DNA from 4 places in the Ectothiorhodospira shaposhnikovii genome. Region 1 is predicted to be linked to each of the others. Evidence: predicted binding sites of a transcription regulator. Region 1 holds the regulator's gene; each other region holds the start of a gene.
What was found. Region 1 encodes sigma-54, which starts transcription at its own class of promoters, with help from an activator protein. Its sites were predicted from a motif close to TGGCANGNTNCNTGCTT; they were not measured.
Positions count from the first base shown of each region.

Region 1 (3,510 bases):
GCTGAAGAAATAGCGCAGGATATTGATGATTTCGTGGCTGTGCAGGGTGGTGGAGAGCAGGGGGACGGACTGCCTGTCCGCCAGGGCGCACAGTTCCGGCTGAACCGCCAGACCGTCGGTGACGATCAGGAGGGCCGCCGTGCCGTTCACCAGCTGTTCCAGGATGTCCCGCTGGGAGTTCTTGCGCAGGTTCCACAGATAGCGCATCTCGTCCGGACCCAGCACCTGGATCTGGTTGGGATGGATGATGTTCAGGTGTCCGACCAGTGAGGTACTGCCGTGAGGCGTGGCCTGGTGAGCGATCCGGCGTTCCCTGCCCTGATGACCGGCCACCCAGCGCAGGGCCAGGCGTTCTCCCATGGCCTCGACGACGTGATGGACGGTAAGGGGGGGCGTGGTCACGGTGAGTCTGGGCTTTCGGTATCCCAGTGGTGTACCAGGTCCAGCAGATCTTCCGGTCCTTTGGCGCTACGCAGTCGGGCCAGGGTCTCCGGATCGGAGAACATGCGCGCGAGCAATGCGAGGATCTGCAGGTGTTCGTCGGTACATTCGGTCGGCACCACCAGGGCAAACAGGATGTCCACCGGTTCGCTGTCCGGGGCGTCGTAGTCCACGCCCTTGCCCAGCTTGAGCAGGGCGGCACAGGCCTCGTCGGCTCCGGCCAGCCGGCCGTGGGGGATGGCGACGCCATGCCCCAGGCCGGTGCTGCCCAGGCGTTCCCGGGCCAGCAGGCTGTCGAAGATCTCTCCCTGGGTCAGCCTGGGCAGGTGGCTCGAAAGCATTTCACCCAGCATCTCCAGAGCGCGTTTCTTGCTGCTGACGTCCGGCAGACAGCAGACGCGCTCCGGAGCGAGAAGATCACCGATGTTCATGGATATCTCACCCGACGTGGTTGCGGTGGGAGCCTTCGGCGCGGTGATGGTCCTTGAGCTTCTCCTTGTGCTTGACCACCTGACGGTCCAGCTTGTCGACCAGGGCATCAATGGCTGCATACATGTCGGCATGGGTGGCGTCGGCAAAAATGGTGTTGCCGCTGACCAGCATGTTGGCTTCCGCCTTCTGCTGCAGTTTCTCCACGGTCAGGACCACGTGCACGTCGATGACGTTGTCGAAATGGCGCTCCAGGCGCTGGAACTTGTCATTGACATAGTCGCGCAGGGCGTCGGTCAGGTCCACGTGGTGACCGGTGAGGTTGATCTGCATGAGATGACTCCTTGGTTTGGAATGTGAAAGTGAAGCTGAGGCCTGGTTATGGATTCAGACGAGGCGCTTGCGTTCGTTGGATGGCGGGATCGCCATGGCCTCGCGATACTTGGCAACGGTGCGCCTCGCTACCTGGATGCCCCGATCCACCAGGATCTGGGCAATCTTGCTGTCACTCAGGGGCTTGCCCTGGGGTTCTTCGGCAATCAGTTTGCGAATCATGGCACGGATGGCCGTGGCGGAGCACTCACCGCCGTCGGACGTCCCCACATGGCTGGAGAAGAAATACTTGAATTCGTAAATCCCTCTTGGGGTGTGCATGTACTTCTGGGTGGTGACGCGGGAGATGGTGGATTCGTGCATCTCCAGTTGCTCGGCGATATCCCGCAGCACCAGGGGTTTCATGGCCTCGTCGCCGTGTTCCAGAAAGGCGCGTTGATGTTCCACGATGGCGGTGCCTACACGCAGCAGGGTCTCGTTGCGGCTTTGCAGGCTTTTGATGAACCAGCGGGCCTCCTGCAGGCTGTTGCGCAGATAGACATTGTCCTGGCTGGAATCGGCCCGACGCACAAAGCTGGCATAAAGTGGGTTGACCCGCAACCGGGGCGCGACTTCCGGATTCAGTTCCACCTGCCAGCATCCCTCGCGCTTGCGCACGAAGACGTCGGGAATGATGTATTCCGGTGCGCTGGAGCTGATCAGGGTGCCCGGGCGTGGGTTCAGGCTCTGGATCAGGGCGATCACCGCCTGCAATTCGCCGTCGGCCAGACCCAGTCGGCGCTGGACACCCTTGAAGTCGCGGGTGCCCAGGGCTTCCAGGTGATCACGCACCAGGGTCCTGGCCTCGGCCAGCCAGGGCGTCTCCGGCGCGAACTGCTCCAGTTGCAGCAGCAGGCACTCGGCAAGATCCCGTGCACCCACGCCCACGGGATCCAGGTGCTGGACCATGCGCAGCACGGCTTCCACCTCGTCCAGCTCCAGTTCCATCTCCTGGTCCTGGGCCAGGCCGGCGTGGATCTGCTCGATGGGTTCGGCCAGATAGCCGTCATCGTTGATGGCATCGATGATGGTCATGGCGATGACCTGGTCCCGCTCGCTCAGGGGCGACAGGTGAATCTGCCAGAGAAGGTGGTCACGCAGGTCTTCGCCGGGTGCACTCTGGTTCTCGAACAGGTCGCGACCGTCGTTGTCCATCTGGCCGCCGCCGGCGGTCGGCATGTCGTAGAGGTCTTCCCAGTTGCTGTCCACGGGCAGCTCCTCGGGAATGGTTTCCGAGGGTTCGCTGGTGTTGTCCCGTTCGGCGGGCTCGTCGAATTCTCGGCTCCCCGCATCCTTGTCGGCGTTGTCGGCGCCGGAGGTCATGCCTTCATGTTGGGTGTTTTCATCCATGCCGGTATCCAGGTCGGCATCCGCGCCTTCCAGGGCTTCCAGCATCGGGTTGGTCTCCAGCGTTTCCTGGATCTGGGCCTGAAGCTCCAATGTGGACAGCTGCAGCAGCCGGATGGCCTGCTGCAGCTGCGGTGTCATGGTAAGGCTCTGGCCGAGACGGAGCTGGACAGAAGGTTTCAGCATAGGATGTGGCGTGCCACCGGAATCGTCAGGCAGGAGTTGAAGGGTCCGGGCAGTATCGACGGTGCCTTGCCGCCACGTGCCGGGTCTGTCATCCGGATTATACGTCCTGGCACGAAAAATGTGACCCAGTGTGGGGAAACCATGCGTTGGCTCAAAAACTTTACTTTCATAGTCGGAAATGATCGCCCAGGTAGACCCGCCTGACCTGGGGGTCTGCCAGCACCACTTCCGGCGGCCCCTCGCTGATCAGGTGTCCGTCGCTCAGGATATAGGCGCGATTGCAGATGCCCAGGGTTTCACGGACGTTGTGATCGGTGATCAGTACCCCGATATTCCGGGAGACCAGATGGGTGATGATGCGCTGAATTTCGATCACGGAGATGGGGTCTACCCCGGCAAAGGGCTCATCAAGCAGGATGAAGGCCGGTTCGGTGGCCAGGGCGCGGGCGATTTCCACCCGCCGCCGCTCACCCCCCGAGAGGCTGATGCCCAGGCTCTCGCGGATATGCATGATCTGAAACTCTTCCAGTAGGGATTCCATGTGCTCATGGCGCTGGCCGCGGCTGAGGTCGCGGCGTGTTTCCAGCACGGCAAGCAGGTTGTCTTCCACCGACAACTTGCGAAAGACCGAGGCCTCCTGGGGCAGATAGCCGATGCCCAACTGGGCGCGGGCATGCATGGGCAGGGGGGTGATGTCCCTGCCGTCCAGTTCGATGCGCCCACCGTCGCAGGGGA
Region 1 is NZ_CP178333.1:660,704-664,213, forward strand. It holds gene hprK (HPr(Ser) kinase/phosphatase) at 1-402, opposite strand, end outside; gene ACLF6L_RS02905 (PTS sugar transporter subunit IIA) at 399-872, opposite strand; gene hpf (ribosome hibernation-promoting factor, HPF/YfiA family) at 880-1,203, opposite strand; gene ACLF6L_RS02915 (RNA polymerase factor sigma-54) at 1,258-2,775, opposite strand; gene lptB (LPS export ABC transporter ATP-binding protein) at 2,942-3,510, opposite strand, start outside.

Region 2 (3,510 bases), 510 kb from region 1:
GATCATCTGGCCCTTGAGGACGGTGTCGCCGGCCTTGACCACCGGGCGGGCGGCGGCACCGATATGTTGCTGTACCGGCAGATAGAGCCGTGTCGGCAGGGGCAGGGGTTCGATGGGCAGTCCGCTGGTGGCCTGCTTGCGATCATCGGGATGGACGCCGCCCTGGAAGACGGGCCGCTTGCGCATGAAAGAGAACATGGGGAGCACCTTCAGGCCGATTTGGGTTTGGGCCAGTGCCAGCGACGCAGGCTGGGGGCTTCCGGCACCAGGCTCAGACCCTGGGTGGGGCAGACCTCCACGCATTTGCCGCAGCCGTTGCAGGCCTCGACGAAGACCGTATGGATCTGCCGGTTGGCGCCCATGATGGCGTCGGTGGCGCAGACCTTGTAACACCGGGTGCAGCCGTTGCACTGATCGGGATCGATCACCGCAAAGGCGGGGACTTCCTCACCCATGGCGGACAGGTCCACGGTGATGTCCAGTTTGTCGGCCAGTTGCTGGGCCAGGAGCTTGCCGCCCGGCGGACACAGGGTGACGGGGGCCTCCCGGGACGCCAGGGCCTGGGCGGCACTGGGGCAGCCGGGCAGGCCGCACTGACCGCAGTTGGTGCCGGGCAGCAGGGCCTCGATTTCGTCCACCAGGGGGTCCTTATCCACCCGCAGGTATTTGGCGGCCATGCCTAGACCGTAGCCCAGGAGCAGGCCCATGGTGGTGAGGATGAAAATCGCGGAAAGCAGGGATGGTTCCATCGGAAATTCCTCCTGTCGCGGTCAGGCGAAGTTGAGTCCGGCAAAACCCATGAAGGCCAGGGACAGCAGACCGGCGACGATGAAGCCAATGGGGGCGCCGGCAAAGGCGGCCGGTACGTTGCTGATGGCCAGGCGTTCCCGCAGGGCGGCGAAGATCACCATCACCAGGGTGAAGCCCAGGGCCGCGCCCAGGCCGAAGGTCACGCTCTGCAAAAAGCCGTGGCCTTCCTGCACATTGAGCAGGGCCACCCCCAGCACCGCGCAGTTGGTGGTGATCAGGGGCAGGAAAATCCCCAGCACCTGATAGAGGGCGGCACTGGTCTTGCGGATGACCATTTCGGTGAACTGCACCACGGCGGCGATCACCAGGATGAAGGACAGGATGCGCAGAAAGCCCAGGTCCAGGGGTGCCAGGACGAAATACTCCAGCAGCCAGCCGGCCACGGACGCCAGGGTGAGCACGAAGGTGGTGGCCAGCCCCATGCTCAGGGCCGTGTCCAGCTTGTTGGAGACACCCATGAAGGGACACAGCCCCAAAAATTGCACCAGCACCACGTTGTTGACCAGGGCGGTGCCCACCAGCAGCAGCATGAACTCGGTCACGGTCGGTTCCTTCGGTTCGGTTGACGAAGGAATTGCATCTTGTGTGCCAGCCGCCTCATGCACGATGAAGGCGCATGAATCCAGGGGTCTTGTGGGGAATTGCACCGTGCTGGTGCGTATTGCTCTGTGCGGATCGTGACAGCGTGGGCCGGGTGATGTGGGTTCTGTCGGGAAGGCGACAATGCATGGCTGTCTCGCTCGGGGAAAGACCGGACCTTTTGTATTGGCCTGGATGTTGCAGTGTGTTTATCAGGAACCCAGCCCAACTCACCCGGGAGACACACCTCCATGAGCCGACCCGATCAACCCGCCGTCGCGGGCCTGGCCGATACCATCCTGACCCCGGAGGGGGTGTTGCCGGCGCGCCTGTTCTTTGAAGCGGTGGAGCAGTCCTCGGTGGCCATTTCCATCACCGATACCCGGGCCAACATCCTCTATGCCAATCCGGCCTTTGAACGGGTGACCGGTTACGGTGTGGCAGAGGTGGTCGGGCGCAACGAATCCATTCTGTCGGATCGTCATACTCCAAGTCTGGTCTACGAGACCCTCTGGGGACGGTTGCGCCAGCTCAAACCCTGGTCCGGGGTGCTGGTCAACCGCCGCAAGGACGGTAGCCGCTACCTGGCGGAATTGAGCATTGCCCCGGTGCTGGATGGCCAGGGTCAGCTCAGCCATTACCTGGGCATGCACCGGGATGTGACCGAGATGCACCGGCTGGAGCAGCAGGTGCGCAACCAGAAGGCCCTGATCGAGTCGGTGGTGGATGCGGAACCGGTGGCCATCGCCCTGCTGGACGAGGCCGGTCAGGTGGTGTTGGGCAATCAGGCATACAAGCAACTGGCCGGCGACATGGGCGGGCGCGAGCCGGCCCGGGAATTTCTCACCGCCCTGGCCGAGAGCATGGGCGATGCCTTCGAGACCGCCCGCAGCACCGGGGAAGGCTTCGTCGACCGGGAGGTGCAGTTCGATCCGGGTGGTGGCCGTGCCCCTCGCTGGTTTTCCTGTTCCGGCACCTGGTTCAAGGAGCGCGACACCAGTGCGGATTCGTTTTTCGAGGCCCGCAAGGCCAGTTACCTGGTGCTGGTGGCCAAGGAGGTCACCGAGATCCGTCGCCAGCAGGAAGAGATGCGCATGAATGCCCTGCGTGCCCTGACCGCGGAGAGCGAGCTGGTGGAGAGCATGCGCGAGACCTTGGCCGGCGCCATTTACCAGATGCAGGGGCCGGTCAACATGATCGCCGCCGCCACCCAGCTACTGGCGCGTCGGCGTCAGGGGGAGGGCGGTGCCGATCCCTTGCTGAACGTGTTGCAGGAGGCCCTGGACGCCGGTCGTCGGGCCCTGCAGACCCTGGAAGACTCCATGCCCGAGGAGCGGGATGAGCCGGTGGCGCCGGTCAACATCAATGCCCTGCTGCGTGAGGTGTTGGGGCTTTCCACCCGACGTCTGCTGGCTGCCGGGGTGGTGGTGGACTGGCAGCCGGCGCCGGTGCTGCCCTGTGTGCTGGGTCGGGAAGGACGACTGCGGGGTATGTTCAAGCAACTGGTGGACAACGCCCTGGATGCCCTGGACGGCGCCACCGACGGCCGTCGGGAGATCCGCATCCTCACTGAGTCCCGAGGGGATGCGGTGCATGTGACCATCCAGGATTCCGGTCCGGGCATTCCCGAGCATCTGCGCCTGCGGGTGTTCGAGCCCTTTGTCAGTACCAAGGGCCGTTCCGGCCGTGCCGGGATGGGGTTGCCCATGGTTCAGGAGGTGGTGAACCAGCATGCCGGCCTGATCGAGATCGATCCCGGCTGCCATGAAGGTTGCCGTATCCGACTGCAGTTCCCCACCGCCGCACGACGACAAGACCCGAACTGACTAGGGAAGCCTCATGGTAATGTCTTCTTCAGCCGTAAGAGAGAATGGCGGGCATCGCTCTGCCCTGGTGGAGATGCAGCTGGACGCCCTCTATCAGGTGAGCCAGGTGCTCAGCCGTTCGGCGGATCTGCACGAGATCCTCTCCGACGTGCTCCATGTGCTGCACGAGGCCGCCGACATGCAGCGGGGCATGGTGTCGTTGCTGGACCCCTCCAGTGGCGAGCTGATGGTGGGGGCCGCCCATACCGGCCATCGCGAGCAATTGGAAAAGGTGCGTTATCGTCCCGGCGAGGGG
Region 2 is NZ_CP178333.1:1,175,125-1,178,634, forward strand. It holds gene rsxC (electron transport complex subunit RsxC) at 1-198, opposite strand, end outside; gene ACLF6L_RS05365 (RnfABCDGE type electron transport complex subunit B) at 210-749, opposite strand; gene rsxA (electron transport complex subunit RsxA) at 771-1,352, opposite strand; gene nifL (nitrogen fixation negative regulator NifL) at 1,641-3,215, shown strand; gene nifA (nif-specific transcriptional activator NifA) at 3,235-3,510, shown strand, end outside.
Region 2: the regulator sigma-54 is predicted to act here: its motif matches at 1,385-1,401, upstream of rsxA (electron transport complex subunit RsxA).

Region 3 (3,510 bases), 480 kb from region 1:
CATCGACATGGGCGACGCGGAAGGTGCCCGCGCCACCCTGGAAGAAGTTCTGGCGGAAGGTGATGCCCTGCAGCAGCAGGAGGCTCGGGAACTGCTGGATCAGATCCGCTGACCCTGCTCCGGCGTGATGTTGAGTGTCTGAGCGGATGCACCCGGCCCTGAAGATTCTGGGTGTCGTCCTGTTCATCCTGTGCGTGGCCCAGGCCGGCTGGGCCGTGCTGGCGGTGGGCGGTCTACTGGCCGCCGTCGCGCTGGCGGCCACCGGCGCCGAGGGCGTGGGGCGGTTCCTGGCGATGTCCCGCCGCCTCAAGTGGTTCTTTCTTTCCATCATCCTGATCTTTGGCTGGTTCACCCCCGGTACGCCGTTGCTGGAATGGATGGGGGCCTGGTCTCCGGGGCGGGAAGGTCTGGTGATGGGCCTGCAGCGGACCCTGGTGCTGGTACTGGCGGTGGCCGCCGTGGTCTGGTTACTGCATGTCACCTCGCGGGAATCCCTGGTCAAGGGGCTGTTGTGGCTCACCCGTCCCCTGGCGCCGCTGGGCCTGCCCCGGGAACGTTTCGCCGTGCGGCTGGTGCTGACCCTGGAGGCACTGCCCCAAGTCCGGATACTGGCCGCCGCCGGCCGTCCGGATACCGCGCCGCAAGGTCCCAAGGCGCGGCTTCAGGGGCTGGGGCAGCGGGCCACCGGTCTGTTTCGGGAGGTGCTGGAGCAGGCGGAGAAGGCGCCGCTGGAGCCCATTCGCCTGGATCCCGTGCCGCCACCGGGACCGGGTCAGTGGCTGTTGCTGTGCCTGATCCTGCTACCGCTGCTGCTGGCCGCCCTGCACTGATGCCGGGAACTGGTATCATCCCGCCTCCCATTCATGCCCCACGAATCCAATGAACGACACCCCCCGTCGACTGGCGATCGGACTTGAATACGACGGCTCCGGATTCCGGGGCTGGCAGCAGCAGAAGGATGGCCGCACCATCCAGCCCCTGGTGGAACGGGCGCTGGCCAAGGTGGCGGATCATCCCGTGCAGGTGACCTGTGCCGGCCGTACCGATGCCGGGGTGCATGCCACCTGTCAGATCGTGCATTTCGATACCACCGCCGACCGTCCGCCCCATGCCTGGCTGCTGGGCGGCAACAGCAATCTCACGCCGGAGATCAGTCTGCAGTGGGTCAGGCCCGTGGCACCGGATTTCCATGCCCGGTTCTCCGCTCGCTGGCGCCGTTATCGCTATGTCTTCCTGAACCGTTTGGCCCGTCCCGCCGTCCTGCGTGGGCGGGTGACCTGGTATCACCGTCCCCTGGCGGCGGAGCCCATGCACGAGGCGGCCCAGCATCTGCTGGGCGAACATGATTTCAGCAGTTTCCGTGCCCTGGGTTGTCAGGCCCGTCATCCCATCCGGGAGGTGCAGTCGGTGTCGGTGACCCGCGATGGGGATTTCATCTATCTGGATATTCGGGCCAATGCCTTTTTGCATCACATGGTGCGCAATATCGCCGGCGCCCTCATGTGCGTGGGTCGAGGCGAGCGGCCCAGTGACTGGTTGGCGGAACTGCGGGAAGCCCGGGATCGCAGCCAGGGCGGGGTGACGGCGCCGCCGGACGGCCTGTATCTGGTTCAGGTGGGGTATGACGCGCAGTTCGACCTGCGCCCGGAGGCGGTCATTCCCCGCTACGGCTTCGTTTAGCCGGTGGCTGTGACTTTCCCGACATTTCCCTGTGGCAAGCCCCACATTCTCCCTGGGTGATCTTTTTTTTATCCATTAAAAACAGACAAATACCACCCATTAAAGGCCGGGCACAGGTCTTGCATGCCTCCAGGAAAACCAAGTCAATCCCGCTGCGGCGGGCACCCTGGGAGGATTGTGATGGACCCAAAGCCCGACAGAATCATTCAAATCCCCGTCACCGTCCAGGGCGGGTGCGCCAGCACCAAGCCCAGTTCCGGTTGCGGCGACAGCCACGGTCGGAAACCCGGACTGCCCGCCCACATCCAGGCCAAGATCCAGGATCACCCCTGCTACTCGGAAGAGGCCCATCACCACTTTGCCCGCATGCATCTGGCGGTGGCTCCGGCCTGCAACATCCAGTGTCATTACTGCAACCGCAAGTACGACTGCTCCAACGAGTCCCGTCCCGGCGTGGTGTCCGAGGTCCTCAAGCCGGCTCAGGCCATCCACAAGGCCCTGACCGTCGCGGCTTCCATCCCCGAGATGACCGTGGTGGGCATCGCCGGACCCGGTGACGCCCTGGCCAACCCAACCCGCACCTTTGCCACCTTCCGGGGCATCCGGGAGCAGGACCCCGGCATCAAGCTTTGCCTGTCCACCAACGGCCTGGCACTGCCCCAGCATGTGGATGAGCTGGTCGCGCTGGGCGTGGATCATGTCACCATCACCATCAACAGCATCGACCCGGAGATCGGCGCCCGCATCCATCCCTGGGTGCTGTGGGAGCGTCGCCGGGTGTTCGGCCGAGAAGGGGCGCGGATTCTGATCAGCCAGCAGCAGAAAGGCCTGGAAATGCTGGTGGAGCGGGGCGTTCTGGTGAAGGTCAACTCGGTGATGATTCCGGGTATCAACGATCACCATCTCAAGGATGTCTCCCGCAGGGTCAAGGAGAAGGGCGCCTTCCTGCACAACGTCATGCCCCTGATCTCCGACCCGGCCCACGGCACCTATTTCGGCCTCAACGGTCAGCGCGGACCCACCGAGGCGGAACTGTCCGCCCTGCGGGATGCGTGCGAGGGCGACATGAACATGATGCGCCATTGCCGCCAGTGCCGTGCCGACGCAGTGGGCATGCTGGGCGAGGATCGGGGCGAGGCATTTAGCCTGGCGCGCATTGATCAGGACCTGCCGGACTACGACGCGGTCCGTGAACGTCGGGATCAGGTCCAGGCGGCGATCAGGGAACGCATGGCGGCGCGCAAGCGCCAGGGAGGCACTGTGACTTCAATACCTTCGGCCGGATCCGCCGCACAACCGCCCGCCCGCCCGGTGCTGATGGCGGTGGCCACCAAGGGCGGCGGCCTGGTCAATCAGCATTTCGGCTATGCCCGGGAGTTTTTGATTTACAAGGCCACGCCGGAAGGGGTTCGGTTCGAGGGGCACCGGCGGGCGGATCTGTACTGCGCCGGACCGGAGGCCTGCAATGACCGGGCCCAGGTGCTGGCCAGCACGGTGCGGGCCCTGGAGGACTGCGAGGTGCTGCTCTGTGCCCGTATCGGCATTGAACCCTGGTCGGTACTTGAGGCGGCCGGGATCATGCCCAACGGCGAGCACGCCATGGCCCCCATCGAGGATGCGGTGATGGCCGTGTACCGAGAGATGATGGCTGCCGGGCGCCTGGACATGGCCGCGGAAGAGGCTACGCAGTGCGCGTGACGCAGCCTGCAAACCCCAGGCGGTCGACGACAGGCAACATGAGGACATACCCATGCCACTGAATCCGTCAGCGTCGAACATGGCAGCCTCACACGCCGTCACGCCGGTGCCGGCGGGTACCGTGCATTGGAA
Region 3 is NZ_CP178333.1:1,135,945-1,139,454, forward strand. It holds gene ACLF6L_RS05185 (FimV/HubP family polar landmark protein) at 1-112, shown strand, start outside; gene ACLF6L_RS05190 (CbiQ family ECF transporter T component) at 147-830, shown strand; gene truA (tRNA pseudouridine(38-40) synthase TruA) at 880-1,680, shown strand; gene nifB (nitrogenase cofactor biosynthesis protein NifB) at 1,861-3,378, shown strand; gene ACLF6L_RS05205 (nitrogen fixation protein NifQ) at 3,458-3,510, shown strand, end outside.
Region 3: the regulator sigma-54 is predicted to act here: its motif matches at 1,789-1,805, upstream of nifB (nitrogenase cofactor biosynthesis protein NifB).

Region 4 (3,510 bases), 1.7 Mb from region 1:
CCCGCCCGGAAACCATGCTGGGGGATACCGCCGTGGCGGTGAATCCGGAGGATGAGCGCTATCGCCACCTCATCGGCAAAACCGTCACCCTGCCCCTCACCGGCCGCGAGATCCCCGTGATCGCCGACGACTACGTGGACCCGGAATTCGGTTCCGGCTGCGTGAAGATCACCCCCGCCCACGATTTCAACGACTACGCCGTGGGCAGCCGGCACGATCTGCCCATGATCAACATCTTCACCGTGGATGCCCGCATCAACGATGCCGCGCCCGAAGCCTACCGCGGCCTGGATCGCTTCGATGCCCGTCGGCAGATCATCGCCGACCTGGAGGCCCAGGGCCTGCTGGAGCGCATCGACGATCACAAGCTCATGGTGCCCCGGGGTGACCGCAGCGGTGCCGTCATCGAACCCTTCCTCACCGACCAGTGGTACGTGAAGGCCGCGCCCCTGGCCGAACCCGCCATCCGGGCGGTGGAGGACGGCCGCATCCGCTTCGTGCCCGAGAACTGGAGCAAGACCTACTTCGAGTGGATGCGCAACATCGAGGACTGGTGCATCTCCCGCCAGATCTGGTGGGGTCACCGCATCCCCGCCTGGTACGACGAGGCCGGCAACATCTACGTGGGCGAGGACGAGGCCGCCGTGCGCCGCAAGCACCGGCTGGGGGACGAGGTACGCCTGACCCAGGACCCGGACGTACTGGATACCTGGTTCAGCTCCGCCCTGTGGCCCTTCTCCACCCTGGGCTGGCCGGAGCAGACCCCGGAACTCAAGACTTTCTACCCCACTGCGGTACTGGTCACCGGCTTTGACATCATCTTCTTCTGGGTGGCCCGCATGATCATGATGGGCCTCAAGTTCATGGGCGACGTGCCGTTCCGGGAAGTCTACGTCACCGGCCTGATCCGTGATGCGGAAGGCCAGAAGATGTCCAAGTCCAAGGGCAACGTGCTCGACCCCATCGACCTCATCGACGGCATCAGCCTGGAAGACCTGCTGGCCAAGCGCACCACCGGGCTGATGCAGCCGCAGATGGAAAAGCGCATCGCCCAGGCCACCAAAAAACAGTTCCCCGACGGCATCCCCGCGTTTGGCACCGACGCCCTGCGCTTCACCCTGGCGGCCCTGGCCTCCAGCGGCCGGGACATCAAGTTCGACCTGGGCCGCATCGAAGGCTACCGCAACTTCTGCAACAAGCTGTGGAACGCCGCCCGCTATGTGCTCATGAACACCGAGGGCCAGGACACAGGCCTTTGCGGCGGCGCGGTGGAACTGTCCCTGGCGGATCGCTGGATCACCTCCCGTCTGCAGGACACCATCGCCGAGACCCATCGCCAACTGGGGGAATACCGCTTCGACCTGGCGGCCAAGGCCCTGTACGAGTTCACCTGGTACGACTACTGCGACTGGTACCTGGAGCTGTGCAAGCCGGTGCTCACCGGCGAGGACAGCAGCGAGGCCGCCCGCCGCGGCACCCGCCGTACCCTGGTGCAAGTCCTGGAAACCCTGCTGCGCCTGATGCACCCGGTGATGCCCTTCATCACCGAGGCCATCTGGCGCCAGGTGGCCCCGCTGGCCGGCGTGACCGGCGACACCCTCATGCACCGCCCCTACCCGGTGGTGGAGGAAGCCCTGAAGGATGCCGGCGCGGAACAGGAAATCGAGTGGGTGAAGACCTTCATCCTGGGCATGCGCCGCATCCGCGCCGAGATGGACATCTCCCCCGGCAAGCCCCTGCCGGTGCTGCTGGACAACTGGAAACCGGAAGACCAGGCCCGCTTCACCGCCAACCAGGGCTTCATCCGGTTCCTGGCCAGGCCCGAGTCGGTACAGTGGCTGGAAGGCACCGAGGCCCCGGAATCCGCCATGACCCTGGTGGGTGAAATGCGCCTTTTGATCCCCCTGGCGGGCCTGATCGACAAGGACGCGGAAATCGCCCGTCTGGAAAAGGAGATCGCCAAGGTGCAGAAGAACCTGGCCCAGTGCGAGGGCAAGCTCGCCAACGCGGGCTTCGTGGAGCGTGCCCCGGCCGAAGTCGTGGCCAAGGAGCGGGAGCGGGTGGCCGAAATGGCAACGACCCTGCGGGAACTGGAAACCCAGCTGGAGAAGATCCGGCGGCTGTGAGGCCGTCGCGCCGAAAAACCCCCTCTCCCGCCTGCGGGAGAGGGGCTGGGGTGAGGGCCTCAAAAAGCCCAAAACCTGTCATATTCCCTACAATCCCCCGCGCATCCTGTGCCCTGCCCCGGCAATTCCGTCATATTAACAGGCACTTACAAATCCATAGAAACTGGCTCGCTCCTTGCTTGATACTCAGCACAATACCGATTCAAGGAGCCCGTTCGTGACCCGTCCCAATCTCCACCCCGACGCCGCCAACGCCCGCTACATCAGCTTCAAGGACCTGGATTGCGACGGCAACGCCCGCCGGGTCATGAGCCTGATCGAGGAATACACCGCCGATCCGGCCCAACAGTCTCCCTTCTGGGACTACTTCCTGGGCAAACGCAACCCGAAATCCGGCCCCAAACCGGACGACCTGTTCCTGATCCACGCCAACATCAACCAGATCCGCGAACTGTTCGAGGCATGCGGCGATGAAGACGCCCAGGCCCTGCTCACCTGGGTGGAGGAGGCCTGCTGCTGAAACATCCCTGCCCTCCCGGAAAGGTCAGGAGTTCAAGATCGTATAGACTGCAGGCCTGCCTGGAAAAACACCTGCGCCGATACCCCGTCCCCCCGCGCTCTTTGAGAGGCTGTCTTTTCGTCACCTCATATGAAGGCAAGCCCAGCCAAGGATTCTAGAACACGAAAAACCATTTTCAAGACAAAAGCATACTGAGTTGATTCAGGGCAATCTCTCCGCACGGGGAATCCCGATCGCCCTTGAAACAGTACCTGGGGCATCTAGCCTATATGACACAGCGTCATGAGCTTATGGCGCCTGCAAGCCTCTTCCCCGCGGATGCCGTTTCCGCGCCCGATGGTTCATGGATGAGGGGTGCTCCATGGCCTTGTCTCGACAGCAGATCTCCGCCGTCACCATGAATACCATGGCCTTCACCGTGTGCTTCGCGGTGTGGACCATGTTCTCGGTGATCGGTGTCCCCATCCAGCAGGAACTGGGACTGACCGACACGCAGTTCGGCATTCTGGTGGCTACTCCCATCCTCACCGGTGCCCTGATCCGCCTGCCCCTGGGCATGCTCACCGACCGCTTCGGTGGGCGGATCGTGTTCACCCTGCTCATGCTGTCCACCATTGTTCCAGTATGGATAGTGTCCACCCTGGAGCAATATTGGGCCATGCTCGTTGCCGGGCTGTTCGTGGGCGTGGCCGGCGGCTCCTTTGCGGTGGGCATCTCCGCCACCGCCCGCTGGTTCGACCGTCGACACCAAGGGTTTGCGATGGGCATCTTCGGTGCCGGCAACGCCGGTGCCGCGGTGACCAAATTTGTGGCCCCGACCCTGGTGGTGATCTACGGCTGGACCATGGTGCCCAAGGTCTACGC
Region 4 is NZ_CP178333.1:2,326,764-2,330,273, forward strand. It holds gene ACLF6L_RS10555 (valine--tRNA ligase) at 1-2,126, shown strand, start outside; gene cowN (N(2)-fixation sustaining protein CowN) at 2,344-2,646, shown strand; gene ACLF6L_RS10565 (MFS transporter) at 3,008-3,510, shown strand, end outside.
Region 4: the regulator sigma-54 is predicted to act here: its motif matches at 2,291-2,307, upstream of cowN (N(2)-fixation sustaining protein CowN).